DNA from 3 places in the Brevibacterium ammoniilyticum genome. Region 2 is predicted to be linked to each of the others. Evidence: riboswitches for the same ligand, from Rfam matches in the RefSeq annotation. Region 2 holds a riboswitch; each other region holds the start of a gene.
What was found. Region 2 has a riboswitch for thiamine pyrophosphate ahead of thiO (glycine oxidase ThiO). Riboswitches for the same ligand answer to the same signal wherever they lie in the genome.

Region 1: linked by a shared signal. The riboswitch ahead of AAHA49_RS12610 (ECF transporter S component) and the one ahead of thiO (glycine oxidase ThiO) in region 2 are both predicted to bind thiamine pyrophosphate.
Region 3: linked by a shared signal. The riboswitch ahead of thiM (hydroxyethylthiazole kinase) and the one ahead of thiO (glycine oxidase ThiO) in region 2 are both predicted to bind thiamine pyrophosphate.

What each region holds. Positions count from the first base shown of each region.
Region 1 is NZ_BAABNP010000010.1:64,942-75,143, forward strand. It holds gene AAHA49_RS12595 (MmgE/PrpD family protein) at 1-84, opposite strand, end outside; gene AAHA49_RS12600 (DUF4916 domain-containing protein) at 300-839, shown strand; gene AAHA49_RS12605 (universal stress protein) at 1,129-2,106, shown strand; TPP riboswitch at 2,146-2,254, shown strand; gene AAHA49_RS12610 (ECF transporter S component) at 2,280-2,900, shown strand; gene AAHA49_RS12615 (ABC transporter ATP-binding protein) at 2,900-4,378, shown strand; gene AAHA49_RS12620 (energy-coupling factor transporter transmembrane component T family protein) at 4,362-5,207, shown strand; gene AAHA49_RS12625 (hypothetical protein) at 5,211-5,753, opposite strand; gene AAHA49_RS12630 (putative quinol monooxygenase) at 5,780-6,100, opposite strand; gene AAHA49_RS12635 (MarR family winged helix-turn-helix transcriptional regulator) at 6,188-6,586, opposite strand; gene AAHA49_RS12640 (MFS transporter) at 6,688-8,055, shown strand; gene AAHA49_RS12645 (ribose-phosphate pyrophosphokinase) at 8,151-8,996, shown strand; gene AAHA49_RS12650 (nicotinate phosphoribosyltransferase) at 8,993-10,202, shown strand, end outside.
Region 2 is NZ_BAABNP010000001.1:308,927-319,128, reverse strand. It holds gene AAHA49_RS01495 (FAD-dependent oxidoreductase) at 1-59, opposite strand, end outside; gene AAHA49_RS01490 (TetR/AcrR family transcriptional regulator) at 183-878, shown strand; gene AAHA49_RS01485 (response regulator) at 913-1,605, opposite strand; gene AAHA49_RS01480 (sensor histidine kinase) at 1,598-2,734, opposite strand; gene AAHA49_RS01475 (DedA family protein) at 2,887-3,597, shown strand; gene AAHA49_RS01470 (ketopantoate reductase family protein) at 3,551-4,465, opposite strand; gene thiE (thiamine phosphate synthase) at 4,462-5,154, opposite strand; TPP riboswitch at 5,178-5,281, shown strand; gene thiO (glycine oxidase ThiO) at 5,272-6,402, shown strand; gene thiS (sulfur carrier protein ThiS) at 6,457-6,693, shown strand; gene AAHA49_RS01450 (thiazole synthase) at 6,695-7,483, shown strand; gene moeB (molybdopterin-synthase adenylyltransferase MoeB) at 7,480-8,649, shown strand; gene AAHA49_RS01440 (TetR/AcrR family transcriptional regulator) at 8,768-9,355, shown strand; gene AAHA49_RS01435 (SRPBCC family protein) at 9,439-9,918, opposite strand; gene AAHA49_RS01430 (mismatch-specific DNA-glycosylase) at 9,966-10,202, shown strand, end outside.
Region 3 is NZ_BAABNP010000002.1:147,016-157,217, reverse strand. It holds gene AAHA49_RS02750 (substrate-binding domain-containing protein) at 1-186, shown strand, start outside; gene AAHA49_RS02745 (ATP-binding cassette domain-containing protein) at 193-1,008, shown strand; gene AAHA49_RS02740 (sugar ABC transporter permease) at 1,005-2,216, shown strand; TPP riboswitch at 2,526-2,627, shown strand; gene thiM (hydroxyethylthiazole kinase) at 2,615-3,475, shown strand; gene thiE (thiamine phosphate synthase) at 3,472-4,170, shown strand; gene thiD (bifunctional hydroxymethylpyrimidine kinase/phosphomethylpyrimidine kinase) at 4,167-5,033, shown strand; gene AAHA49_RS02720 (TenA family protein) at 5,135-5,857, shown strand; gene AAHA49_RS02715 (hypothetical protein) at 5,903-6,115, opposite strand; gene AAHA49_RS02710 (cysteine desulfurase family protein) at 6,287-7,477, opposite strand; gene nadC (carboxylating nicotinate-nucleotide diphosphorylase) at 7,479-8,468, opposite strand; gene nadB (L-aspartate oxidase) at 8,462-10,159, opposite strand; gene nadA (quinolinate synthase NadA) at 10,159-10,202, opposite strand, start outside.

The DNA.
Region 1 (10,202 bases), on a different contig from region 2:
GACCTCGGCGATCTTCCAGGCGAGCTGGTCTTCGCGTGCGAGGTTCTCTGAGCTCTTGTGGGTACGGACCTCATGATCAATCATGGATAATCCCTTCAATCGTCCTTGACCGCGGCGGAACCGCTGCAGGCCTGCGAGTGGTTGACTCAACTGTAGGCCACGTCACTTCGGGGATGCGGCCCGGCCGGAGTTTTATCTTGACGTCAAGATACTTTACCCGACGGGTGTTCCCGGCCACCACCCCCGGGTGGGGCGGGACCGTGCCGATCGGGCAGGGTGAACTGTGACACAATCTGGGTATGACCCGCACTGCCCTCGACTTCGACGAGAACTGGTTCGACGACAACGAGTTCGCCCAGGTCCGCCGCCGTCTCCCCATCCCCTATGTCAATGCCGTTCCGGTCCGCGTGGGCGAGGCCGGCAACGTCGAACGGATCGGCCTGCTCCTGCGCAGCCTCGACGACGGCGTCCTCGGCCGGGAGGTCATCGGCGGACGGATCCGCTACCACGAGTCCATCCGCCAGGCGCTGCTGCGGCATGCGGAGAACGACCTCGGCCCACTCGCCCTGCCCGTCGTCCCGCCGGCCATCACACCCTTCCAGATCGCCGAGTACTTCCCCACCGAGGGCACCTCGTTGCTCCACGACCCCCGCCAGCATGCGATCTCGATGTGCTTCATCATGGAGGTCCGCGGCGAATGCACGCCAAGGGCCGACGCACTCAGCCTCGACTGGCTCACCCCCGAGGAAGCACTGCGCGAGGACATCGTCGCCGAACTCCGCCACGGACAGGAGCACATCCTGCGCACCGCGCTCACCTACCTCGGCTTCCCCACCTGAGGCAGCGCCCTCCGCCGAGAGCGCACTGTGCGATTCGCGCGCGGCGCCCACGACTCCTGGACGCTGAGTGTCGATTTCCGCGACCAGAATCGACACCGAGGGTCCAGAACTCGACACCCCGACACACCCACAGCAACCCGGCGGTCGCACGGCAACCCCCGCGGCCGCCTCGGCGACTTTTCTACACGCTGTAGAAACGCCCTGATAGACTGAAGTCGACGAGGACGGATGTGGTTTTCGGGGCCGTCGTCATCGTCAGGGTTGGTCAGGCCCCGTCGAGAGGACTGCCATGAACGCCGACTCCCATCGGATCCCCACCCGCCAGGCCGCCGCGAACCCGACCGACGACCGGGCCGCCGATCCCCGACCCGACGAATCCGGGCTCAACCGCGAACTCGGCGTCCTCGTCGGCTTCGACGGCTCGGAGCTCGCAGCCCTGGCCCTGCGCTACGGCGCCGCCGAGGCACTCCACCGCGGCGTTCAGCTCACGGTGGTCACCGCGTTCACGATGCCGCTGATGATCTACCCGAACATGGCCTCGATCCCCTCCGAACCCGAGGACGAGGCCGCGATGCGCGGAGCGGAGAAGCTGCTCGCCGAGGCGGCCGACCTCCTGCGCGACCATCCCGGACAGGTCACTTACGCCGCCGAGTCCGGCGACGCCGCAGGCGTGCTCGTGCGACTGAGCTCGAACGCCGAGGTCCTCATCGTCGGCGCCCGCGGTCGCGGCGGCTTCATCGGCCGCATGCTCGGCTCGGTCTCGACAGCCCTGCCGCCCCATTCGCACTGCCCGACGATCGTCGTGCCCAAGCACTCCGCCCGCCGTGAGGACTCGAGCGGATCGGTCGTCGTCGCCGTCGACGGCTCCGAGGCCGCCCGGATCGCGATGTTCACCGCCGCCGAGGTGGCCTCCTCCAGGCAGACGGGCCTCGAGATCGTCTCGGTGCTGCCGGCCGGTGAGGAATGGCTCTACTGGTACCCCGATCTCGAGGTCGGCGGGGATGTCGCAGACCGTCGGCAGAAGCAGCTCGAGACCGCCCTCTCGACGGAGGCCGATGCCCTCGGCGAGCAGTTCCCTGGTCTGCCGATCTCCACCTCGGTGGTCGTCGGGGATGCGGTCTCGATGCTCTCGGAGGCCACGAAGCGGGCCCAGCTCACGGTGCTCGGCACCCGGGGCCGCGGCGCGGTGAAGTCCGCGCTCCTCGGTTCGGTCTCCCGCGGAGTCCTCCACCATGCCGAAGGCCCGGTGATGATCGTCCCCAGCTGAGACGGGCCTGCGGGCCGGTGGTCGTGTTGTACAGTGGTGCCCACACGACAGGGGAGCGCCAGCAGGGGCGCTGAGAGTGCAGATGATGCTGCAGACCCTCGAACCTGATGCGGTTAGCACCGCCGAAGGAAGTCGAGACTCTTCTACCCCTCCTTGAGATACGAGGAGGCACAATGCCGAACACCACCGCGCCCGCGACATCCGCACCCGCGTACACCCAGGCCCCGCCGACGAAGAAGTGGCGGGTCGTCGACTACGTCGTCACCGCCGTCCTCGGCATCGCCGTGGGCCTGATCTTCTGGGTGCTCGCGGCGAGCTGGAAGGTCATCGAACTCGGCTTCCAAGCCTTCCCGCCCTCGATCGGGCTCATCGCCGGCCTGTGGGTGCTCGCCGGTCCCTTGGCCGGGGCGATCATCCGCAAACCGGGTGCCGCGCTCCTGTGCGAGGTCCTCGCCGCCCTCGTCGAAGGCGTCCTCGGCTCCCACTTCGGCTCGACCGTGCTGCTCTCGGGCTTCATCCAGGGCCTCGGCGCCGAACTCGTCTTCGCGGCCTTCGGCTACCGGAAGTTCACCCTGTGGGTGACGACGCTGTCCGGTCTCGTCGCAGCGGCCTTCATGGCGGTGAGCGAGAACATCCTCTACAACGCCGAATGGCAGCTGACCTACCAGTTCGCCTACGCCGCATGTGCGATCGTCTCCGGCATCGTCATCTCCGGCATCGGCGCCTGGTATGCCTACCGCGCGATCGCGAAGACCGGGGCGCTGAGCTCGTTCGCCTCCGGCCGCATGCGCTGATGGGTCTGCCGGTCCGCGCCCGCGGCTTCTCGTGGCGGCACGCCGATCGGGACGCTGCCGCGATCGGTCCCCTCGACCTCGACATCGCCGCCGGAGAGAAGGTCCTCCTCCTCGGCCCGTCAGGGGCGGGGAAGTCGACGCTGCTCCATGCGATCGCCGGGGTCCTGCCCGTCGAGGCCGGAGAGTCCACCGGTGAGATCCTCATCGGCGACGATGCCCCTGACCCCCGCCGAGGTGTCACCGGGCTCGTCCTCCAGGACCCCGATTCGCAGGTGATCTTCTCTCGCGTCGGCGACGACGTCGCCTTCGGCATGGAGAACCTCGGCCTGCCGGTCGAGGTCATCGACGAGCGCATCGGGTCGTCGCTGGCCGCGATGGGCCTCGACCTGCCCACCGACCATCCCACGGCGGCGCTCTCAGGGGGCCAGAAGCAACGTCTTGCGCTTGCCGGCATCCACGCGATGGCGCCCGAGGTCATCGTCCTCGACGAACCGACGGCCAACATCGACCCCGCCTCGGCGGCATCGGTGCGCGATGCCGTGCTCACGGCGGCCGCGGTCACCTCGGCGACGATGATCGTCGTCGAGCATCGGGTGAGCCTGTGGGCCGAGTTCGTCGACACCGTCATCGTCCTCGGCCGGGACGGACTGCTCGCCCAGGGCAGTCCGGTCGCGGTGTTCGGTGATCCCGAACTCGCCGAGGCGCTGCGGGCCTCGGGCATCTGGCTGCCCTCCGCGCAGTCACCGGTCGCACCGGATCGGGCACCGGCCGCCTCGGCGCCCGTGCTGCTGACGGCCTCCGGACTCAGCGTCGCCCGACCGCGCGCCCACGCACCTGCGGCCACGGACCTCAGCCTCGAGGTCTCAGCCGGTGAGGCGGTCGGCATCGTCGGACCCAACGGGGCGGGCAAGTCGACGACGGCACTGACCCTGGCCGGACTCGTCGAGGAGTTCTCCGGTGAGGTGCGCGCGCACGGCCCGCTGGCCGAGGGCGCGAAGCACGGCCGCCCGTTCCGCTGGCCGTCTGCGTTCCTCGCCCCGCGCATCGGCATGGTCTTCCAGGAGCCCGAGCACCAGTTCCTCAAAGGCAGCGTGCACGACGAGCTCGCGCTCGGTCCGCGCCTGGCCGGATGGCCGGCCGCCGAGGTCGAGGCGCGGGTGGAGAGCCTGCTCGGGACGCTCGGGCTGGGCGCTGTCGCCCACGCGCACCCGCAGGGGCTCTCCGGTGGGGAGAAGCGGCGACTGTCGGTGGCGGCGATGATCGCCCCGCGGCCGCAGATCCTCATCGTCGACGAACCGACGTTCGGGCAGGATGCGCTGACCTGGGCGGGCCTCGTCGAGCTCTTCCGCGACGTCCTCGATCATGGCAGCGCCGTCATCGCCGTCAGCCACGACGATGACTTCCTCACCGCGATCGGGGGGCGGCGCATCGTCCTCGGGTCGGCGGAGCGGTCCCTGGAGGGTGAGCGCGTTGAGTGAGACCGTGACTGCCCGTGAGAGGGTCGCCGTCGAGGATCCCGGTCAGCTCATCCCCGTTGTGCGCAGCACCGCGCTGGTCCGGTGCAATCCGCTGTCGAAGATCGCCGTCGCCCTCATCCTCATGGTCGGTGCCCTGCTGAGCATCGACCTCGTCTCCGCCGGCGTCGTCCTCGCCTTCTCGCTTCTCGCCCTGCCCCTGACCGGGCTCGATCTGTGGGCGGCGCTCAAGCGCCTGTGGTTCCTGCCTCTGGGCGCACTCCTCGCGGCCTGGGGCACGGCGATACTGGCGGAGAAGACCGGTGCCGTGGTCGTCGATGTCGGCCCGATCCTCATGACGACGGGGTCGCTGGAGTCCGCCGCGGCGATCTTCGTCCGCGCGCTCGCGCTCGCCGTCCCACTCGTCGTCCTCGCCTCGACGATCGATCCCCGGGATCTCTCGGATGCCCTCGTCCAGCGTCTGCGGCTCCCGGAGACGGTCGTCGTCTCCGTGCTCGCGGCCTCCCGCCTGCTCGGCCTCCTCGTCACCGAATGGCAGACCCTGTCGATGGCGCGACGCGCCCGCGGGCTGGCCGGCGGGTCGATCGTGCGGCGCACCGGCTCTCTCTTCGCCGGCATCTTCGTCCTCCTCATCCAGTCGATCCGGCGCGGGACGACGCTGGCGATGGCGATGGAGGGCCGTGCCTTCGGGCGCCGAGGCAGGACCTGGCGGAGGCGGTCGCACTTCGGTCTCGCCGACCTCGTCATCGTCGTGCTCGCCCTCGCGGTCACGGTGACGGCGATCGTCGCAGCTCACGTGCTGGGGACGTGGAATCCGATCATTCCCGGATAAGGCTCACACCTGTGCGATGAGGTCCTTGAGCTGGGCCCGCCGCTCCTCGAGCGCCTCGGCGCTGGGCAGTTTCGATGCGGTGAGCGCAAGCACTGTGCGGTCGTCGCCCTTCGGTTCGGCGGCGGCTTCGATCTTCGTGCCGTCGACGAGGTTCGCCCTCCAGAAGGAGCGCTTGGGTGTCGTCGACACGCGCGGCTGCCCATCGAGGTCGACCCCGCCGAGGCTGCCGTCAATGAGAGCTGCGAAGCGGTCGATGACCTCGCCCCGCTCCCCCGGCACGGTTCGGGAGACGGCGACGTCGAAGGTGCCGTCGGCGCGCTGGCCGGGCACCCGGCGGCCGATCTCCTGCTCGTAGGCGACGACGGCGCCCTGGACCCACCAGCCGTGGTTGGCCACGACTCCGTCGAACTGCGGGTAGAGGGCGTCGGCGAGCTCCTTGTGGCTCGCGTCCTTCCCTCCGGCCTTCTCGAGGCGCTCCCGGGTCTGGGCCCAGGGCTCGCCGAGGGCCTTCTCGATGGACTCGATGTTCTGCGGTTTCGTCGCCATGGAAGCAGTCTAGGCCGGAGCAGTTCTCAGTCGATGACGAGTTCGCCCATCTCGTCCCAGCCCTCGCCGTCGATCCGGCGGGAGATGATCTTCGGGGTCGAGGCGAGCAGCGGCCGCATCGACTCGAGGCCGGCGGCGAAGTGGTCGCTGTTGACGTGCGGCTCGGCGCCCTCATCGGTGAACGCCTCGATGAGCACGTATTCGTTGGGCGCCTCCAGGCTGCGCGACCACTCGAACCAGAGATTGCCCGGCTCCGCGCGGGTGCCCTTCGTGAAGTCCTCGACCACGGCGGGGAAGGACTCGGCGTTCTCGGGCTTGACGTCGAATTTCGCGACGATGAAGATCATGGCTCTCCTCTGTGTCTGGGACCGGCTGTGGGCCTGTCCGGTCGGCTTCGTCCAGCCAATCACGAACAAGCCGCTTTGACGAGTCCCTCAGGCCGTGGCCCGGCGCAGAAGCGCGACGAGGGAGTCTCTCTCCTCGGCACTGAGCGCCTCGACGGGGGCCTGCTCGGACAGCGCCTGCAGCACGTTCCCGCGGCACCGCAGCCCCGCCTCGGTGAGTGAGAGGAGTTTGGCACGACGGTCCCCGGGGTCGGGAAGACGTTCGACGAGGCCCTGGTCCTCCATCCGGTCGACGACGTAACCGGCGTTCGACGTCTCGCAGCTCATGTGTTCGGCGAGCGCTGTCAGACGCATCGGCTCCCCCAGCTCGCGCAGAGCGATCGCCTGGGACGCTGTGATGCCGAGTCGGTCGGCAACCCTTCGGACATGCGAATCCAATCGCTGGTTGAGGCGCGCGACGAGACCGCAGAGTTCGACATCCGTGCTCATACCTCGACCCTAGCAGAATTCATCCGAATTCATATAGTCACAGTTCGGATTATATGTTTAGACTTCGTATTATCCTAACTCGGACTATTTGGAGGATGACGATGCCGGCAACTCCCACCCGCTCGAAGCTCGGTCTGCTGGCAGCCCTCGGGCTCGCCCAACTGCTCATCGGCCTCGACTACAACATCGTGTTCGTGGCCCTGCCCGACATCGCCGGCCTGGGGTTCTCCCCGCAGACTCTGCAATGGGTCGTCAGCGCCTACGCGATCGCCTTCGGCGGCTTCCTCCTCCTCTTCGGCAGGCTCACGGACGCCCTTGGGCGCAGACGCATGTTCGCCGTCGGTCTGAGCCTCTTCGCCCTCGGATCCGCGTTCGGCACGATCGCCGTGGGCGAATGGATGCTCATCGCCGGTCGCGGCATTCAGGGGCTCGGCGGAGCAGCGCTGGCGCCGTCGACGCTAGCGCTCCTCAGCGTCGGCTTCCGCGAGGGCGCCGAACGGAACCGGGCGCTCGGCGTCTGGGGTGCGGCCGGTTCGGCGGGCATGGTGCTCGGTTCCATCCTCGGCGGAGTGCTCACCGACGCCTGGGGATGGAGGGCGATCTTCGCCGTCAATATCCCGCTCATCGCACTCATCGCCGCACTCACGGCCATCGCCGTCCCCGCCGATGACGGCCACCCCCGACTGCGCGGACTCGACGCTCCCGGGGCGATACTCACGACCGCCTCGGCGATCCTCCTCGTCACAGGCCTGACGCTGTCCGCCGAATCCGGATGGACAGCACCGGCGACCCTGCTCTGCTTGGGGCTCGGCCTCGCCGCGATCGTCGTCATGCTCTTCGTCGAGTCGCGGACCGGCAACCCGCTGCTCGATCTCGGGATGTTCCGCAACCGCCATCTGGCCACCGGAACTGCGTCGACCTTCCTCTTCATGGCAGGATTCGGCGCGACGGCCTACTTCCTCACGCTCTATCTCCAGGACACACGGGGACTCGGCCCGGCGGTCACCGGCCTCGCCTTCGTCATCCCCTGCCTCGGCGTGCTGCTCGGCACCACGGCGGGGGCGCGACTGGCGACACGGTACGGACTGCGCACCGCTCTCGTCAGCGGTCAGATCATCGGCCTCCTCGGCGTGACCGGATTCGCTCGGTTCGTCCGGGCGGACACCGAGTGGGTCACCCTCGTCGCGCTCACGCTGGTCTTCAGCCTCGGGCAGGGCATCGTCTTCACGACGATGTTCGCCACCGCCACGACGGGAGTCGACGAATCGGCCCAGGGCTACGCGGGAGGGCTGGCGACAGCGGGGCAGCAGATCGGCGGCGCGATCGGCCTGGCCCTGCTCATCGCTCTCACCTCGGCCGTCTCGTCTCCGCAGCTGACTACGGCGATGATGGGAATCGCCGTCATCATCGCCCTCGGCCTCGGAGTCGCACTGCTCGTTCCACGGACAGCCGCCGTCGCTCCTCAGTGACGAGCCTCACCCTCCTAGTTTGACTCACGGCGAGTCTTTGTTGCTATGCTCGAGCCATTAGGTTTTACTCATAGCGACTTTAACCAGGAGGGGCAATGATCGAACTCATCGGGATCACACCGGCCGGGACGACGAACCGCCTCGGCGAGGCTCTCACGCAGTTCCCCGGCGGGGAATGGCACGTCCGCGACTTCGACCTCGGGGCCGGAGCGACTCTGCTCATCGTCGTCCGCGGCGCGAACGCCGACGATCTCGCCGCCGCCGCGATCGCCGCGGACCGGGCACGGTCGGAAGCGGCCACAGTGGTCCTCGCCCTTCCCTACCTGCCCGGGGCACGCGCGGATCGGGGTCGGCCGCTCGGGGCCCGCGTCTACGCGGAGATCGCCAACGCCGTCCACGCCGACCGCGTCCTCACGATCGACCCCCACTCCCCCGTCATGCCCTCGCTCCTCGAACGCATCGAGGACTACCCGCTCGGCCGGTTCGTGCGCTCTGAGCTCAGCCGCCTCGTCGCCGGTGAGCACGAACACCCCTACGTCGGGGTGATCGCCCCCGACGAGGGCGCGGCGGCCCGCGCATCCTCGGTGGCACACGCCCTCCACGTCCCCGTCTTCCACGCCCGCAAGCACCGGGACTTCACGACGGGGAAGCTCTCGGGCTTCTCATGCCAGCCGCTGCCGGTCTCCGGCAGGCTCCTCGTCGTCGACGACATCGCCGACGGCGGCGGCACCCTCACCGGCCTCGCCGAGGTCACCGGGCTCGGCCCCGACCGCCTCGACCTGTGGATCACCCACGGCGTCCTCTCCCGCGGATCCGAACGCCTGCGGGCGCACTTCGGCACGATCCACACCACCGATTCCCACCCCGGCCACACCAACCCGGCCGTGGGTGCCACGATCCATCCGCTCACCCCGCTCTTCATCCAGGAGGCCCAGTCATGACCGCTCTCGACGCCATCCGCCCACTGCTGCTCACCGACGGCTACAAGACCGGCCACCGCAGGCAGTACCCGACAGGCACCACCCGCGTCCTGTCGAACTTCACGAACCGGGGCAGCCGCCTGCCCGGCGTCGACCACGTCATCCACTTCGGACTCCAGGCCGCGGTCAGGGAGCTCCTCGTCGACGCCTTCGCCCCGTTCTTCTCCGCCGACGAGGACGAGGTCGCAGACGCCTACCAGCAGGCCATGGACGCCTACCTCGGCCCGGGAGCCGTCGACGTCGACCACATCCGCGAACTCCACCGGCTCGGACACCTGCCGCTGCGCATCTGCGCCCTGCCGGAAGGATCCCGCGTGCCGCTGCGGGTGCCCGTGTTCACGATCGAGAACACCGACGACCGATTCGCGTGGCTGACGAACTACGTCGAATCCGCGCTCTCGGCCGCCTACTGGCACCCTTCGACCACCGCGACGATCGCCGACCGGTTCCGCACCGTCCTCGAGGCCGCGGCCCTGCGCACCACCGAGTCGACGGCCGGGGTCGAGTTCCAAGGCCACGACTTCTCATTCCGCGGCCAGACCTCGATCGCTTCGGCGGAGGCCTCGGGCGCCGGACACCTCACGGCATTCCTCGGCACGGACTCGCTGCCGGCGCTGTGGTGGATCGAGAGGTACTACCCGGGTTCGAGCGAACCGATCGCCGCCTCGGTGCCGGCCACCGAGCACAGTGTGATGATGGCCGGTGGACGCGACCACGAGGACGAGACCTACGCACGGCTGCTGCGTGACTACCCTGCAGGCATCCTCTCCGTCGTCTCGGACACGTGGGATCTGTGGCGCGTGATCACCGAGACCCTGTCCGGGCTCAAGGGCGAGATCATGGCCCGAGACGGCAGGCTCGTCATCCGTCCCGACTCGGGCAACCCGGCCGACATCCTCTGCGGCACCGGCGACGTCGGGGGCGCCGACGGACCGGCAGCCGACGACGCAGCCGACGACCCGGCCGCGAAGGGCATCATCGAACTCCTCTGGGAGATCTTCGGCGGCACGCTCACCCCGCAGGGCTTCAAGGTCCTCGACCCCCACATCGGCGCGATCTACGGCGATTCGATCACCCTCGAGCGCATGACAGACATCATCGCGCGTCTCGAGGCCAAGGGATTCGCGTCGACGAACGTCGTCTTCGGGATCGGCAGCTTCACCTACC
Region 2 (10,202 bases):
CGCAGCTCACCGTCCTCGATGTCCGTCCACTGCTCGGCGACGCTGCGTCGACTGATCATAATGGCTCTCCTCGCTTCTGTTCCGCGGCGGCCCCGAACGGTTGTGGACCACCTGGTCCATTCACGATAGCACGCTGTGGACCAGATGGTCCAGAAGGTGTCGTCGCTTGCTACGATGGGCCCGTGACCGAGACCCCGTTCGCCCGCATGGCCCCCGAGAAGAGGGACGCCCTCGTCACCGCCGCCGCCCGCGAGTTCGCCGCGCACCCGGCCGCGGAGGCCTCGCTCAATCGCATCATCGCGGCGTGCGGGATGAGCAAGAGCTCCTTCTACCACGTCATCGACTCCAAGGATGAGCTCCTCGGCATCGTCGTGACCACCCTGACCGAGCGGGCGCTCGAGGACTGGCGACCGCCTCGCCCCGAGGACTTCGCCGTCGACTTCTGGTCGGTCGCGGAGTCGATGTGGGATGGTGCCATGCGCAGCTGGCCGGAGAGCGAAGCACTGGGTCTGCTCTGGCGCATCGTGTGGGCAGAACCCCGTCATCCGAGCGTGGAGGGGTTCCACGCCGCTGTCGACGCATGGCTCTCCGCCGTGCTCGACGTGGGCCGGCGCACCGAAGCCGTCGACGCCGGTGCGCCGGCAGAGCTGCAGGCTGTCGCGCTCATGTCCCTGCTGCGTGGGTTCGACCGATGGTCGCTCGCCCTCATCGACGCCGACTCGGCTGCTCAGAGCGATGACTCTGCAGCAGAGAACAGCGGCTTTGCCGAAGAGCGCGGCAACCCATCCGCGGGCACCGGCTCTCTGCCGAGCAGTGCCGAGGTCGCTGCGCTGGCGAACCAGCAGTTCCGGCTCGTGCGCCGCCTCCTCGAGGCGTGAATCTCCCTGCTCGCGCTAGGCGCATGCGCGAGTCTCAGCCGCGGTCGAGGTAGCGCAGGACCGCCGCGACCCGGCGGCTCGTCGTCTCCCCCGCCTCGAGTCCGAGCTTGTCGAAGATCGCGCTGATCGCCTTCTCGACGGAGCTGACGGACACGAAGAGGCGTTCGGCGATCCCCCTGTTCGACAGTCCTTCGGCCATCGCTTCGAGGACGTCGTTCTCCCGCGGGGTGAGCGCCGAGAGCGACGAGGCCTGCTCCGAGGAGCGCAGCAGCTGGCGGACGACCTCGGGGTCGATGACGGTGCCGCCGACCGCGATGCGCATCACGGAGTCGAGGAACCGGTCGATGTCGGTCACCCGGTTCTTCAGCAGGTAGCCCACCCCGACGATCTCGGAGCTGAGGAGTTCGGTGGCGTATTCGCGCAGCACGTACTGGCTGAGCACGAGGACGCCGATGTCGGGGTGCCGGCGTTTGATCTCCAGTGCCGCTTCGAGCCCTTCGGTCGTATGGGTCGGCGGCATGCGGACGTCGACGATCGCCAGCTGCGGGGTGAGCGCGTCGACGGCGGCGAGCAGCTGGACGCCGTCGTCGACCGAGGCCACGACCTCGATGCCCTCATCCTCGAGCAGGCTGCGCACGCCTTCGCGCAGCAGCACCGCGTCATCGGCGAGGACGACGCGCAGTCTCCCGGTCTCCACTACCGAATCGCCCGTGGTCGGCTCACTCATAGGGGATCTCCGCTCTCACTGTCGTTCCCTTCATCGTCGCAGTCTCGATGCTCAGCTGCCCGTCGAGGGCGTTGACCCGGCGGGCCAGCCCCTGAAGACCCGACCCAGTAGGATCGGCACCTCCGCGACCGTCGTCGACCACCTCGGCGAGGAGACCATCCGTACCATCATGGACGCGGATGGTGATGGACTGGGCGCCCGCGTGCTTGACGACGTTCGTCACGGCTTCACGGACGAAGAAGTACGCTGCGGACTCCACGGCCTGCGGCAGGCGCCGGTCCGGGAGCTCGAGGATCCTCACCGGGACGGGGCAGTGATCGGCGATGCGGTTGAGGACGGAGCCGAGCCCCTGGTCGTCGAGGGCGGTCGGATAGACCCGCCATGCGACCTCGCGCATCTCGTCGATGAGGTCCTGGGACTGGACGAGCGCGGAGTTCAGGAGGGCTGAGACCTTGTCCGGGTCGGTGGCGCGCTGGGCGCGGGCGATGAGGACGGAGAGGGAGACGACGTTCTGCTGCACCCCGTCGTGGAGGTCGCGTTCGATGCGTCTGCGCTCGTCGTCGATGGCGACGACGACGCCGCGCCTGGTCGTGAGGAGTTCGGAGATCCGGCTGTGTCGGGCGTTCGGGCGGGAGACGACGGCGACGGAGGCGTCGATGCGACCGTGGAGCCAGTTCGCGAGCTCGGCGAGGACGACCGCCCCGATGAGGTTCGCGGCCCCGTAGAGGACGCCGACGAGGATCGTCGGCTGGCTCATCGTCCACAGGGAGAAGCTGATCGTCACTCCCCCGCCGGCGAACAGCCCCTGCAGGAGCGAACCCACGGTGACGAAGACGAAGCCGGTGAGGAGGTTGAGGACGGGGATGACGGCAGCCAGCGCGAGAAGCCCGGTGAGCGCCACCGGCCCCCGCCGGGGTGCGCACCCGGTGAGGACGATTCCGAAGCACCGCTGCTGCCGGCTCCGCTCCCAGCCCAGGATCCGGCGGGAGAACCGCGTCGAGAGCGGAAGGCAGGAGACGAGGAGGAGCGGCAGGCACAGCAGTCCGCCCCACAGCACGCCGAGCACGGAAAGCACCCACCGGCGCGCGAACATGCGCGGTTCGCGGGGAATCGTCGCAGGCCAGGGCATGGCTCGATCGTAGCAACGCGGCACCGGGCCGAGCAGGGGCCTGACCGCAGCGCTCGTTCCGGTTTCCCTCAGTGCATCGTCGGGAGATCCGCCTCCGGTCGTGGGTGCGTCCTCGTATCGCTGCGGCCCGAGCGTGCGTACGGTGGTGAGACATGGACTTCGCTCTCGACCTCATCCGCCAGACGCTCGAATCCCCGTGGCTCTACCTCCTCATCGCACTCGTCGCGAGTCTCGATTCGCTCGTGCCGATCGTTCCCTCGGAGACCGTCGTCATCACCGCGGCCGCGTATGCGGTCACGGGCAGTCCGCATGCGGCGGGCATCATCGCAGCGGCCGCTCTCGGAGCGCTCCTCGGCGACCTCGCCGCCCACTGTGTGGGCCGCGGGGGCAGCCGGGTCACCGATCGGTGGGTGCGCTCGGCCCGCCTGCGCCGTCTCCTCGACGCGACGCAGGCGATGTTCGGTGAGCGCGGTGGGGCGATGCTCGTCGCCGGACGGTTCATCCCCGGCGGGCGCACCGCCACGACCATCGCCTCGGGCATGCTCCGCTATCCGCTCGGCCGGTTCCTCGCCGTGGACTTCATCGGCTGCCTCGCCTGGTCGGTCTACGCGGCCGGGATCGGCCTCCTCGGCGGGGCGATGTTCCGCGACCAGCCGCTGTGGGGCGTCGTCCTCGGCGTCGGCATCGCCTTCGTCCTCACGGGCCTCGCCGAGGCCGTCCGCCGTCTGCGCGGAAGGCGGGCAGGCCGGTCGGCTGGGACGCAGCCCGACCGGTCCGCGGCGGGTTCCGCGGACGACCACGGTGCCGCCGAGCCGGTCAGTCCGATCGGTCGATCTCGCCTGCTCGCAGCTGTACGAGAGTGAGGTCGAGCAGCGGCGTCGCCACCCCGAGTCCGGCCGCCGTGGCCGCGAGGTGGCCGAGGATGTGCTCGGTCTCGTTCGGCAGTCCCGCCGTGACGTCACGGTAGAGGGACGAGGTGAACGACGAGCCCTCCGCGGTGAGCATCGACAGGGTGGCCGCGCGGGCGCGGGCGGAGACGGGGTGTCCTGCCCGCATCGCCACGGCTTCGAGTTCGTCGATGATCGCCACGACGTGGGGTTCGCCTCCGGCGGCCATGATCGCTCCGACAGGGGCGCGGAAGAGGCAGGTGACGACTCCGGCCGCGGCGATGAACACCCATTTCTCCCACAGCGCATCGTCGACGGAGTCGATGACCTGGAGGCGGAAGCCGGGAACGTCGAGGGCCTCGACGATGGCGGCCGGCACCTCTCCCCCGCCGAGGCGACCGATCGTCATCGTCGCCAGATCCGTCATCTGCACGACGTCGTATCCGCGCATCGTGCCGACGATCTTGACGAGCCCGCCGAGCACCTGGTCCGGGAACTCCTCGCGCAGCCGGTCGATATGGGCCATCCCGTTGAGGAACGGGATGATGAGCGTGTTCGGACCCACCGCGGGCCGCAGGTCGTCGATGATCGACTCGAGTCCCCCGGCTTTGACGGCCAGCAGGATGAGGTCGGCAAGCTCGGAAGTCGCGGCGAGCTCCTCGGCGGTGACCACGACCACCGGGTTCGTCCGGTCCTCGTCAGGGCCGATGAAGCGCAGACCGGAGGCGCGCAGCGCCTCGGCACGTTCGCCGCGGACGAGGAAGGTGACGTCGCGACCGGCTTCGACCAGACGGGTGCCGAAAGCTCCGCCGGTGGCGCCGGCGCCGGCGATGAGGATCCTCACAGTGCACCTGCCTGACTGCGGGTGAGTTCGCCGCGCAGCTGCGCGGCGGCTGCGGCAGGGTCGGCCGCCTCGGTGAGGGCACGGACGACGACGATGCGCTCGGCTCCCGCCTGCCGGACGGCGTCGAGGCGCTGCCCGGAGGCGATCCCGCCGATCGCGAACCACGGGGTGGTCACGGTGCCGGCGATGGTCGTCAGCGGTTCGAGGCCGACGGCAGGCCGGCCCGGTTTCGTCGGGGTCTCCCACACGGGGCCGAGGCAGAAGTAGTCGATCTCCGGGTCCGCCTCGGCGGCGAGCGCCTGGTCGACCGAGTGCGTGGAGCGGCCGAGGAGGACGTCGGGTCCGAGGACACGGCGGGCCTGGGCGCTCGTGAGGTCATCCTGCCCGACGTGGAAGACGTCGGCGCCGACGAGGAGGGCGACATCGGCGCGGTCGTTGACGGAGAAGAGCCTTCCGTGACGCCGGGCCGCGTCCCTGAGGACCTCGAGGGCGGCGATCTCCTCGCGGGCTTCGAGGGCTTTGTCCCGCAGCTGGATGATGTCGACGCCTCCCGCGTAGGCGGCGTCGAGGAACTCCGGCAGATCCCCCTGTCTCCTGCGGGCGTCGGTGCACAGGTAGAGGCGGGAGTCGGCGAGCGCTCGCTGCCGCTGTGCGCGGGTGATGTCTCGCTCTGCGGTGGACGTTGTCATCGCGGGAACCATGCTCCTAGAGTAGAGGAGTTCGCGGGAGCCTCGCATGGGAGGCTGAGAGGGCTTCGTGCCGACCGTCACACCTGATGCGGGTCATGCCGCCGGAGGGAGAATCGCATGCACGTCATCGTCATCGGGGCCGGGATCATCGGCCTGGCCACGGCGTGGGAGCTCGAGTCCCGGGGAGCCGCGGTCACGGTCGTCGACCCGCAGCCGGGTGAGGGAGCGACGTACGCGGCGGCGGGAATGATCGCCCCAGCTGCAGAGATCGCCTGGGGCCAGTCCCCGCTCTTCCCGCTCATGCGCGCCTCGGCCGCGCTCTACCCCGACTTCTCAGCCCGGTTGGCCGCCGCCTCCGGCGACGACCTCGGCGAGACTGCGGCGGAGACCCTCGTGTGCGCCGGCGACCGTGCCGACCTCACCACTCTGCGCGAGCTCCGCAGCCTGCAGATCCGGGCGGGTTCCGCGGTCGAACTTCTCACCGGGTCCCAGGCCCGTGCTCTCGAACCGGCGCTGGCGCCGGGTGTGTGCGGTGCCGTGCGGATCCCCGGCGACCATGCGATCGACCCCCGCAGGGTGACCGCTGCCCTGCTCGGTCTGCTCGCCGAGCGCGTCGTGCGCATGGAGGCCATAGAGATCGTGCGCACCGCGGGTCGGACCACCGGGGTGGGCCTGTCCGACGGGAGCCTGCTCACCGGCGACCAGGTCGTCATCGCCGCCGGGGAGGCGGGCAACGCGATCGCCGAGGCGCCCCTGCTGCCGCTGCGCGCCGTCCACGGCGACATCATCCGCCTCCGCAGCGACCCCCAGTCGCCGCCGCTGCTCACCCGCACGATCCGCGGACTCGTCGCCGGCCGACCCGTCTACATCGTGCCCCGACCCGACGGGGAACTCGTCCTCGGGGCCACCTCACGCGAGGACGGTCGCCCCGGTGTCCTCGCCGAAGGCGTCCACCGGCTCCTCCACGACGCCGAACGCCTTGTGCCCGGACTGCTGCGCGCAGAGATCACGGAGATCACCGCCCGCGCCCGTCCCGGGTCCCCCGATGACCTGCCGATCATCGGGCGCACCGATCCCGGCTGCGTCGTCTCCACCGGATACTTCCGACACGGAGTCCTCCTCGCACCGCTGGGCGCGAGACTCGGCGCCGACCTCGTCCTCGACACCGACTCCGAATGGCTGCCACCGGGTGCTCTCGAGAGTCTTTCCCCCGAACGGTTCGAGCGCGAGCCGGCGCCTGCACACTGACATCGACCACCACTGCGGACTGCTCCACCGACCCACCACTGCAAGGAAGACACCATGATCATCACCCTCAACGGCGAGAGCCGGGAACTCGAAGCGGGCACCACCGCCCGCGCGCTCGTCGAAGACGTCACCGGTCGACAGCTGACACCCGACGGCACCCCGGCCGACGGCGGCCGCCTCGGTGTGGCACTGGCCATCGACGGCGAAGTCGTCCGCCGCGGACTCTGGGCCGACTTCACGATCGAAGGCGGGCACACCGTCGACCTCGTCACCGCAGTGCAGGGAGGCTGAGATGAGCTGGACGATCGACGGCACGACCTTCGACTCCCACCTCGTCATGGGCACTGGTGGGGCGAGCACCCTGACCATCCTCGAAGACGCACTCACCGCCTCGGCGACAGAGCTGACGACGGTCGCGATCCGCCGCTTCGACGCCGAAGCCCGGGACTCGGTCTTCGCCCTGCTTCAGCGGCTGCACATCCGGGCCCTGCCCAACACCGCCGGATGCTACACGGCCCGCGACGCCGTACTCACCGCACAGCTGGCCAGGGAGGCGCTCGAGACCTCGTGGGTCAAACTCGAGGTCATCGCCGACGAGGACACACTGCTGCCGGACCCTGTCGAGCTCTTCCGCGCCGCCGAGGAACTCGTCCTCGACGGCTTCGAGGTCTTCGCCTACACGAACGACGACCCGGCGCTGGCGAAACGGCTCGAGGACGCCGGAGTCGCGGCGGTCATGCCCGCGGGTGCCCCGATCGGTTCGGGACTGGGCATCCTCAACCCCCACAACATCGAAACGATCGTCTCCCGCGCGCAGGTGCCCGTCATCCTCGACGCGGGCATCGGCACGGCCTCGGACGCGGCGCTGGCGATGGAGCTCGGGTGCACGGCGGTGCTGCTCGCCTCCGCGGTCACCCGCGCCCACGACGCACCGGCGATGGCCCGGGCGATGGCCCTGGCCGTCGACGCAGGACGCCTGGCCGCCTCGGCCGGCCGCATCCCCAAGCGTCCCCTCGCCCTCGCCTCGTCGCCGGAGACGGGCCTGATCGACTCGGTGGAGAACCTGGTGATGGGACCGTGAGCGGCGCCCCGGTCCTCGCCCCTCTCGTCGAGCCCGTCGCGCAGCTCTCCCGGGAGGAGGTGACCCGCTATGCCCGGCACCTCAGCCTGCCCGAGGTCGGGGAGATCGGGCAGCGGCGCCTGCGCGGGGCCCGGGTCCTCGTCATCGGTGCCGGCGGGCTCGGAGCACCGGTGCTCCAGTACCTCGGGGCGGCGGGCATCGGCCACATCAGCGTCATCGACGACGACCGGGTGGAGACCTCGAATCTCCAGCGCCAGATCCTCCACCGGGATGCCGACGTCGGTCGGCCGAAGGTCGAATCGGCCAGGGATGCCCTCGTCCGTCTCGACCCGCACCTGTCAGTGGAGGCAATCGACGACCGGCTCACCCCGGACAATGCCCTGAGTCTCTTCGCCGCCCACGACCTCGTCATCGACGGTGCGGACAACTTCGCGACCCGGTACCTGTCGAACGATGCCGCCGAACTCACCGACACACCGCTCGTCTGGGGCACGATCTTCCGCTTCGAGGGTCAGGTGAGCACGTTCGTGCCCGGGCACGGGCCGATGCTGCGCGACCTCTTCCCCGACATCCCGGACGCTGATTCGGTGCCGAGCTGCGCCGAGGGCGGGGTGCTCGGGGTCCTCTGCGGCCTCGTCGGGTCGACGATGGCCGCCGAGGCGATCAAGCTCATCTGCGGCATCGGCGAGCCGCTCATCGGCCGCCTCCTCCGCTGTGATGTGCTGACCACGGCGTTCACGACCCTGCGCTTCTCCGCCGACCCGGACCGAAGGGCCGTCACGGACCTCGCCGAGGTGACTGCGGCCTGTGCGGCACCCGCCGTGACCGCTGCTCCCCCGGTGGCCGAGGCGACTGTCGCCGAGGTGCGGGACGGCAGCGGTGGGGCCGTCATCGTCGACGTCCGCGAGTCGTGGGAGCGGCAGATCGTGAGCATTCCCGGCTCTGTGCACGTGCCGCTGGCCGCGATCGTCGCCTCCGGATGGCCTGCCCTCGCCGAGGCGGTCGGCGGTGCCGCAGACATCGTCCTTCACTGCCGGTCAGGGGTCCGTTCGGCCACGGCTCTCGAGGCGGCGGCGCCCGGTGCCCCGGCTGGGGTGCGCCTACGGTCATTGGCGGGCGGGATCGAGGCGTGGACTGCGGCCGCGGCTGACGACCAGCAGCCCTGACCAGAGACGACCCCAATGGCCCCCGCTGACTTCATCGTCTCTGAAATCACGATCACCTTCTATGACAGTCGACATAGCGCGAACTATGATCGATGGCAACTCTGATCGAGGAGGCGCCATGCCGAACAACCCCCGCGAGCGGATCGTCGCCGGAGCCGCGGACATGCTCGCCCGGGGCGGACTGGCGCGCACGAGTGTGCGCGAACTCGCCCGTCATGCCGACACTCCGTTGGGGTCGACCTACCATTACTTCCCCGAGGGCAAGCCGCAGCTCGCCCGTGAAGCCGTCGAGTATGCGGGCGAGTCGATCTCGACGATGCTCGAAGCGGCTCTGCAGGACGGGCCCGTCGACGGTCTGCGCAGTCTGCTTGCGGTCACGCGCACGATGCTCATCGACAGCGAGTTCGAAGCCGGGTGCCCGGTGTTCTCGGTCGCGGTGACGGAGTCGCGCTCCGGATCGACGCAGGGTGCCGTCGACGCCGCGAAGGAGTCCTTCTCCCGCTGGGAGAGGGCGCTGCGGGTAAGCCTCGTCGAGGCGGGTGTCGACAACGACGACGCCGAGGGGATCGCCGCTCTCACCGTGTGCTCGTTCGAGGGCGCGGTCGGGGTGTGCCGGGCCGAGGGCAGCACTCGGGCACTCGACACCGTCGAAGACTTCCTCACTGGCCTCATCACGCACGCGCTGCCGCCTGCCGACCACCGGTGACCGTGCGGCACCCGCGGTGCGAAGTCGGGTGCGGTGCGGGAACGAGCGCCTGCGGTTCGGGGTCGCGTGCCCGCGGTTCGAGCTCAGGTGAGTGCGCTCAGTCGGCTGCGGAGACCGCGTTCTCCTGAACGCATGACCGCGGAGTGCAGTCCTGCGGAGAGGGGGCGCACCAGCCGTGGCAGGAGGCGTTTCGTCGTCACGCACCACACGGCGTCGATGACGGTGAGCGGACCCGAACTGTCGAGTGTCCACACACCGCGGCCCCGCAGATCGCCGTCGCAGTCGAGCACGACCTGCCGAGGCGGGGCGATGCGCTCGATGCGCAGTCGCAAGGTCAAGGTGAGGCCCACCGGGCTGCGCACGACGATGTCGGCGCGGGACCCTTCCACGAGCATCCCATCGAGGGCATGAGTCTCGGCGATCCCCGGCCACCACCGGGGCCAGTCGTCGATTGCGGAGAGGACCTCCCAGACCGGTTCGACCGCCTCGGCGACGCGCCAGGCCGTCTCGAAGTGGAAGGGCGGGGATTCGCCGGCACCCGGTCGGGTGTGCACGTGGCTCATGGTCTGGTCCGTTCGATTCGTCGTGCTTCGACGGTAGTCTGGTCGACGTGTCCGAGGAAAATCGCAGGTCCCGCAGACCGTCGCCCTTGGCGGGGAGGAAACCGACGAAAGACGATCTCGCCCGGTTCGCCACAGACGGTCCCGACGCGATCGACGACGTGCTGCCCGCCCGACCCGGGGAGCTCTCCCTGCTCATCGTCGGCATCAATCCGGGACTGTGGACGGCGGCGGTCAATGCCCCGTTCGCCCGTCCGGGCAACAGGTTCTGGCCCTCGCTGCACCAG
Region 3 (10,202 bases), on a different contig from region 2:
ACCGCCCTGGCCGGAGGGGAGGAGCCGAAGGCCGCGACGACGTACAAGGACACCCCGACCGACTTCGTCGAGGCCAAGGTCGTCACGAAGGACACGATCAAGGACATCGTCGGCGACCAGATCAAGGCCTCGGACATCTGCAAGGGAATCGAGAAGAAGCTCTGCCAAGACGCCGGAATCGAATAGGCCCCGATGACTTCCCAGACGAATGACCCGACGCCCGCTTCCGGGCGGGCGTCGGGGGACCCAGTGCTCGAACTGCGCGGCATCGCCAAACGCTTCGGCGCCGTCCAGGCCCTCACCGACATCAACCTCACCATCGGCCGCGGCGAGGTCGTCGGCCTCGTCGGCGACAACGGCGCCGGCAAGTCGACGCTCATCAAGATCATCGCGGGCGTCCACGGCGCCGACGAAGGCGAGATCCGCATGGGCGGGCGCCCGCAGCGGTTCTCCTCACCGAAGGACGCCCAGAAGGCCGGGGTCGCCACGGTCTTCCAGGACCTCTCCCTGTGCGAGAACCTCGACGTCGTCGCCAACCTCTTCCTCGGCCATGAGGCCACCCGCGGCGGCGTCCTCGACGAAGTGACCATGGAGGCGAAGTCGTGGGAGCTCCTGCGCAGCCTCTCGGCGAAGATCCCGAGCGTGCGCGTGCCCATCGCCGCCCTCTCCGGGGGACAGAGGCAGACGGTCGCGATCGCCCGGTCCCTCCTCGGCGAACCCTCCATCGTCATGCTCGACGAACCGACCGCCGCCCTCGGAGTCGCCCAGACCGCCGAGGTGCTCAACCTCATCGAACGCCTCCGGGACCGTGATCTCGGGGTGCTGCTCGTCAGCCACAACATGGCCGACGTCCAAGCCGTCTGCGACCGCGTCCACGTGCTGCGCCTGGGCAGGGACGCCGGGGACTTCCCCGGTGACGAACGCACGGATGTGCTCATCGCCGCCATCACCGGCGCCAACGACAACGTCGTGACCCAGCGTGCGGCGAGGAGGGGTGAGCGCCGATGACCCGCAGCTCGTTCATCACCGACGAACGGATCTTCGACGAGGGGTTCGTGCGCACCTTCTTCCGGCGGATCAAGGAGGGCCAGCTCGGCTCGTTCCCCGTCATCCTCGCGCTCATCGTCATCGTCGTCGTCTTCCAGTCGGCGAACAGCAACTTCCTCTCCCCGGCCAACCTCGTCAACCTCTCCACGCAGGTCGCCTACCTGGCGATCCTCGCGCTCGGCATCAACCTCATCCTCCTCCTCGGCGAGATCGACCTCTCGCTCGCGCAGCTCGGCGGGCTCGCGGCCTCGGTGCTCGGTGTGCTCGTCGTCCGGCAGGACGTGCCGCCGGTCATCGCGCTGACGATCATCCTGCTCCTCGGCCTCGTCGTCGGGGCGATCCAGGGCTGGTTCTTCGCCGTCGTCGGCATCCCCGCCTTCGTCGTCACCCTCGCCGGCCTCCTCGCGTTCACGGGGCTCACCCTCACCGTGCTCGGCACCCAGAAGAACCTCTCGATGGCCGACACCTTCGCCTTCGACTTCGCCAGCTACTACTTCCCGGCGATCTGGGCGTACGTCTTCGGGGCGATCGCGGTCATCGGGTTCGGTGCGGGGCTCGTCTACTCGAAGCTGCGGCGCCATGCGCAGGGACTGGACAGTGCGAGCTGGCTGGCCGTCATCGTCCGCATCGTGCTGCTCACGGCGATCGTCTTCGGCTTCCTCATCCTCGTCAACCAGGACTTCGGTCTCGCCCTGCCGTTCTTCCTCATGATGGTCATCGCGATCGTCATCGACCTCGTGCTGCGCAAGACGCGCTACGGGCGTTCGATCTACGCCGTCGGCGGCAAGGTCGAGGCCGCGCGGCGGGCGGGCATCCCGGTGACATGGGTGCGCATCAGCGTCTTCATGACCGCCGGCGTCCTCGCCGCACTCTTCGGCTTCGTCAAGGCCGGAGTGACGACGAACGCCGGATCGACGCTCGTGGCGACCCAGGATCTGCTCAATGCGATCGCCGCGGCCGTCATCGGCGGCACCTCCCTCTTCGGCGGACGCGGCACGGCCTGGGCGGCGGTGCTCGGCGCGTTCGTCGTCGGCGCCATCAACAACGGCCTCTACCTCATCGGCTTCAACTCCGACGCGCAGCAGATCATCACCGCCCTCGTCCTCCTCACCGCCGTCGTCATCGACGCGGTCAGTCGGCGCGGCCAGCGTTACGTCGGCAGGGGATAGTCGCCGAAGCGGACGGACGGCAGCGTTCGAATTCACCGAGACCGCCTCTTCGCGTCGAGACCGCGCCTCCAGGCATTCGGTCTCGCTCATCTACGCGGGCACGATGCGCAATCCCGTGGGCCGCTGACGCGGAGAGCGCTTCGGGCTCACTTCGATCTCGAGGGCACAGTTCACGAACTGTGCCCTCGAGATCGAAGTGAGCTGGAGGACTGTGCAGGCGCCGAGGCGGTCCGGCAGCATCGCCCGCCGCGTGGCCCGCGCATGCGCTGCCCGCGTCGCCGCCGCCTCGGCGCTCCTGATACAGTCGAAGGCAATGACATGGGGTGCCCGGGGAATCGCGCCGGGCTGAGAGGACACCCATCGAACCTGATCTGGGCCATGCTAGCGAAGGGATCGTCATGACCGACCTCGATCTGTCGTCGGCGCACGCACGTCTGCGCGCGTCGAACCCGCTCATCCAATGCATCACGAACACCGTCGTGCAGCAGTTCAGTGCGAACGTGCTGCTCGCTGTCGGGGCGTCTCCGGCGATGCTCGACCACGACGCCGACGCCGCACAGTTCGCCCACCTCGCCGGCGGGCTGCTGATCAACTTCGGCACGGCGACGAACCAGCAGTTCCTCGCCGCCGACGCCGCGATCGAAGCCGTCACCGCCGATGCGAAACCCTGGGTCCTCGACCCGGTGAGCATCGGTGCCGCCGATTTCCGCACCACCCGGATCCGCCGGGCCGCTGCCGCCGGACCCACCGCGATCCGCGGCAACGCCTCGGAGATCGCGGCACTGGCCGGCGCCGGTGCCGGCGGGCGCGGAGTCGAATCCACCGACGAAGTCGACGCCGTGCTCCCCGCCGCCGCCGACCTCGCCCGCGCGACCGGCGCGATCGTCGCCGTCTCGGGTGCCCGTGACGCCGTCGTCGCCCACATCGACGGGGTCGACCATGTCGCCCGCATCGACGGCGGACACGCGTTCATGCCGCTCGTCATCGGCACCGGGTGCTCGCTCGGCGCCGTCACCACCGCCTACCTCGCCGCGGTCCCTCCGGCGGGGACGAGTTCGCAGGCCGGACCGGCAGGCGTGGGAGCGCTCGAGAGGTTCACCGCCGTCGTCGCCGCCCACGCGCATTTCGCCGTGGCCGGTGAGGCCGCCGCGACCGGGGCACTGGGTCCGGGCCGGTACGCCATGAACTTCCTCGACGCCCTCTTCACCACCGACGACGACCGCATCGCCCGCTCCCGCGTCGCGGTGACGGCGGCATGAGCGCGGCACTCGACCGCCTCGCCGGCATCGACACCCGCCTCTACCTCGTCACCGACTCCGCGCAGTGCGCCGAGGCCGGTCGGACGGTGGCCGAGACCGTGCGCTCCGCGGTCGCCGGCGGGGTCGGCATCGTCCAGGTCCGGGACAAGGACATCGACGACACCGAGTTCCTCGTCCTCACCCGTGAGGTCGTCGCCGCCGTCGCCGAGGCGGTGGCCGGCACCGACCGCCGGGTCCCCGTCTTCCTCAACGACCGGGTGGCCGTCGCCGGGCGTCTGCGCGAGGAGGGCACGGACGTCCACATCCACGTCGGCCAGTCCGACACCCCCGTCGCCGAGGTGCGCGCCCTCCTCGGCGACGCACCGCTCGTGGGTCTCTCGGCCGCCGAGGACGCCGAATTCGCCGCAGCCCGGGCCACCGGAGCGGTCGACCTCGTCGGCATCGGCCCCGTCTTCGACACGACGACGAAGGCCGACGCACCGGCCGGGATCGGCCCGGACCGCCTCGGCGAACTCGTCTCACAGGCAGGACTGCCCGCGGTGGCGATCGGCGGGATCGACGCGACACGCGTCCCGGACCTGCGCGGCCTGGGTCTCATCGGCGTCTGCGTCGTCTCGGCGATCTGCCGCGCCGCCGACCCCGAACTCGCCGCGGCCGAACTGCTCGCCGCCTACGGGGACGGGGGAGCGGTATGAGTGTGCGCCCGCCGATCGCGCTCTCGATCGCCGGCACCGACCCGAGCGGGGGAGCGGGCATCCACGCCGACCTCAAGACGTTCACCGCCCTCGGCGTGCTCGGGACCACGGCGGTCACCGCACTCGTCGCCCAGAACACGCACGGCGTCTCCCGGGTCTACCCGATCGACGAGGACTTCGTCACCGATGAGCTCGACAGCGTCCTCAATGACATGCCCGTCGATGCGACGAAGACCGGAATGCTCGGTTCGCGCTCGCTCGTCGACCTCGTCGTCGACCGGGCCTCGTCCTCGGATTTCGGGTTCTTCACCGTCGACCCGGTCATGGTCGCGACCTCCGGGCATCGGCTCCTCGAGGCCGAGGCCGTCGACTCCGTGCGCACCCGACTGCTCCCGGTCGCCGACCTCATCACCCCGAACCTCCCCGAGGCGGCTCTCCTCCTCGGCGACGACGTCGACGAAGCGCAGACTCCAGGGCAGATGCGCGAGCAGGCGCGGGAGCTCGTGGCCCGTGGAGCGCAGGCGGTGCTGCTCAAGGGCGGGCACGCGCGCGACGGAGAAGTGGCCGACATCCTCGTCACCTCGGACGGTGAGATCACCGAGTTCGCGCACCCCCGGATCACGACGGCGAACACGCACGGCACCGGCTGCACGCTCTCGGCGGCGATCACCGCCGAGGCGGCCGTGCTCCGGCAGGCGGATCCCGGCTCCCGGCTGAGCCCCGAACAGGTCCGCGGTGCCGTCGAACGGGGCCTGGACTTCCTCGCCCGGGCCCTCGCCTCGGCGGCGGACTGGCAGGTCAGCCTCGACCCCGCCGGTGCGCACGGACCCGTCGACCACCAGGTCGACATCACCAGGCGCTGAGATCGGCATCCCATCCACCCCGAACCGCCCGGAGAGCGCTGCCGCGTTGCGGCCCCTGCACCATTCTGCGACGATCACCAACGACCCGAGGAGACTCACTGATGACCACGAACTTCGCCGTCGGCCCGAACACCACCGAACTCTGGGAGCATGTGCGCCCGCTCGTCGAAGAGATCGAGGCGCTGCCGTTCCTCACCCAGCTCGCCGACGGCAGCCTCGACCCGGTGGCGTTCGCGAACTACATCAACCAGGACAGCATCTACCTCAGCGGGTATGCGAAGGCGATGTCCTTCCTCGCCGGGAAGACCACGGATCGGGACGAGTCCCGGTTCTGGTCCACCTCGGCGGCGGAGGCGATCACGGTCGAAGAGGACATGCACGCTCAGCTCCTCTCCGATGCCCGGCTCGGGCAGGCGCTGACCGACCTCGAGGCGAACGACCGGTTGGGAGCCTCGCCGACGACGCTCGGGTACGTGTCCTTCCTAGTCGCCACCTCGGCGACCCGGTCCTACGGGGAGGGTGTCGCCGGGGTGCTGCCGTGCTTCTGGGTGTACGCGCACATGGGCAAGGTGCTCATCGAACGCGCCGGGGCGATGAGCGAGGACCACCCGTACCGCACCTGGGTGCAGACCTACGACTCCCCGGAGTTCGACGAGTCGACCAGGAAGGCCGTGACGATCCTCGAACGGGAGCTCGAGCGGGCGCCCGAGGACGAGCTGACCCGGATGCGGGCCGCCTTCGAACGCGCCTGCGTCTACGAACTCCACTTCTGGGCCTCGGCGCACGCGATGCAGACCTGGGACGCCGCGGTCTTCGCGGTGTGAGGCCGGTCCCGACCCGCAGGGCGGGTGCCTGGCTCGGGAACCCTCCTACGCTGTCCCTTCGCGGCGATCGTCGACGATGCGGGTGAGCGGACCCAGCTGGCCGAGCGCCATCCACCCGCGGCACAGGGTGGTCCAGAGGATGACCCGGTCGACCTGGGTCAGGGGCACACGATCACGCGGCGGGCAGGCGATTCGTCCGACGAAGAAGACGACCGCAGCGAAGCCGACTCCCATGATGGTGACGATCAGCAGATCCATGACGAAAACCCCCTCGCAACCGCAGTGAAATCCTGGATTCCAGTGTCTCTCCGCATTGGCGCGGTGGAAAGGGGCCAATCGCACATCGGTGGCCTCTTCGCGCCCCGGGTGGGATGAGGAGGCGAGGTTCCGGAGCCTGGGGTGGGCACGGCCTCAGGAGAACGCGAGGCTTCAGGAGAACGCGAGGCTGAGGCGAGTCGCCGCCTCGACGACGGCCGCTGAGGCTGCCGCCCCCTGCTCGGCGGTGATCGACGCGGGAAAGGTGAAGCGCATACTCGTCTTCGCCACCTCGGCGTCGATGCCGAGCGCCAGCAGCACATGGGAGGGCTCATCCGACCCGACCGCGCACGCCGACCCGCTCGACGCCGTCACCCCGAGCCGCTCCAGCTCGAGCAGCACCGCCTCCCCGCTCGTACGGGAGAAGCAGAACGACGCATGATTCGGGTTCCGCGCACTCCCGGCGCCCGCCGGCTGGGCACCCGTGAGGATCACCCCAGGCACCTGGGCGAGCACCTCGGCGATGAAGTCATCCCTGATCAGGGCCACACGCTGGGTTGCGTCGACGCGTTCGGCCTCGGCGAGCTCGAGGGCGGTGGCGAACGCGACGGCCAGGGCGACGTTCTCCGTGCCCGACCGCCGACCCGACTCCTGCCCGCCCCCGTGGATGAGCGGTTCGACGGGGATCCGCGCGCGGATCGCCGCCGCCCCGATGCCCTTCGGCGCCCCGACCTTGTGCCCGGCCAGCGTGATCGCGTCGACGCCGAGCCCGGTCAGCGGCAGCCAGCCGGCGGCCTGCACGGCATCGGTGTGGACGTGGGCTCCGACAGTATGGGCGACTTCGGCGAGGGTCGAGATATCAGTGACCGTGCCGATCTCGTTGTTCGCATACCCGAGGCTGACGACCGCGGTGTCCTCCCGCAGCGCCGCCCGCAGCGCCTCGGGCGTCACCGTCCCATCGGATTCGACATCGACGAAGGAGACTGCGAAGCCGTGACGTCGGCGGAGGTATTCCGCCGAGGCGAGCACCGCTTCATGCTCGAGCGGGGAGGTGACGATATGACGGCGTTCGGAATCCGTCCCCGCCGATGCGGTGGCGTCGGGAAGCCCGCCGAGGGCCATGCCGTTGACCGCGAGATTCGCCGCCTCGGTGCCCCCGCCGGTGAAGACGATGTCCGTGCTCCGCATCCCGAGCACCCGCGCGACCCGCGCACGGGCATCCTCGAGGGCCTCGGCGGTGACGCGCCCGAACTCATGATGGCTCGACGGATTGCCGAAGGCGCCCGCGAGGTACGGCCATGCCGCCTCGAGTGCTTCGCGCCGCACGGGCGCGCTCGCCGCCGTGTCGAGGTAGAGCTGATCCATGTCAGTCCGCCGCCGCCCGAGACCAGCCATCAGTGAGGCCCTCAGGTGAGCCATCAGTCGTCCCGTCTGTCCTGCCCGCGGCTGAGCTGTCTGCCCGGCCCTCAGCTGAGCCATCCGACCGGCCGTCTGCCTCGCCCGCGGCACGGTCGAGCACGAGGTCGAGGCCCAGGTCGATCGCCCGCACACTGTGCGTGAGCGCACCCGAGGAGATGACGTCGACACCCGTGTCCGCGATCGCCGCGACCGTCTCGAGCGTGACGTTGCCGCTGGCCTCGACGATCGCCCGATCGCCGATGAGCGTGACCCCGCGCCTCAGATCCTCGAGCGAGAAGTTGTCGAGCATGACGATGTCCGCCCCGCCGTCGAGGACCGCGGGAATCTGGTCGAGCCGGTCGACCTCGACCTCGATCATCGTCGTGTGCCCCAACCGCTCCCGCGCCGCCATGAGCGCCGCCGTGACATCCGCGCCCGCACCGGCGAGCACGCCGAGGTGGTTGTCCTTGACCATGACCGCATCCGAGAGCCCGAACCGGTGACTGCTCCCGCCCCCGCAGACGACCGCGTGCTTCTCGAACGCCCGCAGCCCAGGCGTCGTCTTCCGGGTGTCGGCGATGCGCGTGCGACCATCGACGGCATCGACGAAAGCCCTGGTCAGGGTCGCGATCCCGCTCATCCGCTGAGTGAAATTGAGTGCGATCCGCTCCGCCCGCAGCACCCCACGAGCCGGCCCCGAGACCGTGGCGAGAACCTGGCCCGCAGCGAACGTCTCACCTTCGCCGAGGTGGACCGCGACCTCGATCCCCGGATCCGTGAGGGTGAACGCCCGCGCGAAGACCTCCCCGCCGGAGAGCACTCCGTCCTCGCGGGCCCGCAGCTGCGCGTCCGCGCGCGCTTCAGCGGGCACGAAGACCTCGCCGGTGATGTCACCCCACGGGGCATCCTCCTCGAGCGCTGCCCGCACCGCCGCATCGATCGTCGTGGTCGTCAGCATGTGGCCGCCTCCTCGTGATCCTTCGCCGGCACCCGATGACCGGCCCCTGACCGTGATGCCGCACGCAGCCGCGAATCCGCGTCGGTGCGCACATGCGCACCGACGCTGTCCGTGCGGGCCAGCGCGTGAGCGGCCATCGTGCGGGCGATGAGGGTGAGATTCGCCGTTTCGATCGCCTCGACCTCGCCGAGGCGACCGTCCGCGACCGCGCCTCTCGGGTCCGCGAGCCCACGGGAACCGGCGTCACCTGCGGGTCGCTCGGATCCGCGGCCGGCGTCGAGTGCTTCGAGGAGCGTCGTCAGACCCTCCTCGGTGCGTTCGAGGCCGAGGTGCTCCCAGGCCAGTGCCTGGAGTTCGGGGCGGGTAAGCGGGGCCGGTGCAGGCTGCGGGACTGAAACTGCCGACGGTGCGTCGATCAGCTGAGCGTCGAGCAGCGGTCCGTCGATCAGCCGAGCGTCATCGGACGAGGACGTGCGTTGCGACTCCGTGGACCCGGCCGCGATCGCGTTCGCTGCGCGCACCCCGAAGACCGCGCCCTCAAGCAGGGAGTTCGAGGCGAGCCGGTTCGCCCCATGGACGCCGGTGCACGCGACCTCGCCGACGGCGAAGAGGCCGTCGATCGAGGTGCGTCCGTGCAGATCCGTGACCACCCCGCCCATGAGGTAATGCGCGGCCGGGGTGACGGGAACGAGGTCCTCGGACAGGGAGAGCCCCTGCGCCCGCAGCGCCGCGGCGATCGTGGGGAACCGCTGACCGACTTCGGGCACGGCGCGGGCGTCGAGGTGGCAGGGCAGACCGTTCTGCCGGGCCATCCTCCGGTGGAGGCCGAGTGCGACGACATCACGCGCGGCGAGTTCCCCGCGCGGATCGATGCCCGGCATGAACCGGTCGCCGTGGGCGTCGAGGAGCAGGGCGCCGGCCCCGCGCACCGCCTCGGAGACGAGGAACCCGGATCCCGCGAGCGCCGTGGGATGGAACTGGACGAACTCGAGATCGCGGACCCGGGCACCGGCGCGGATCGCCGCGGCCAGGCCGTCCCCGGTCGCCCCGGCCGGATTCGTCGTGTGCGCGAAGACCTGCCCGGCACCGCCGGTGGCGAGCACGACCGCCTCGGCGGGGAGGACCTCGGTCCCGCCCCCGCAGCCGAGCACACTCACCCCGGCCACGGCACCGGCGTCGAGGACGAGATCGACGAGCATCGTCTCCGTCCGCAGGGCCACCCGGCCCGCTGTCGCCTCGTTAAGGAGCCGGGCGATGAGCGCATCGACGATCGCCCGGCCCGTCGCATCCCCACCCGAATGCCAGATCCGAGGTGCCGAATGCGCACCCTCCATCCCGCGCGCCCACCCGGACGGATCAAGGGGGTCGGGAGTCTCGCCGGTCCCCGCCTCGGCGGAATCGAAGACGACCCCCGCGGCGGCGAGGTCGCGGATCCTGTCGGGCCCGTCCGTGCAGAGCACCCGCACCGCCTCGGCGTCGCAGTGACCCGCCCCGGCGGTGAGGGTGTCGGCGATGTGGTCCTCGATGCTGTCGTCCGCGTCGAGGACCCCGGCGATCCCGCCCTGGGCGAGCGCGGTGTTCGACTCGCCGAGGCGGCCCTTCGTGACGACGGTGACTAAGTGGGTGCGGGCCAGGCGCAGGGCCGCGGTCAGCCCGGCGATGCCGCTGCCGACGACGATGACGCGGTCCATCAGATCCTCGGCTTCGCCGCGAGCATCCGGTCGAGCGCGACCC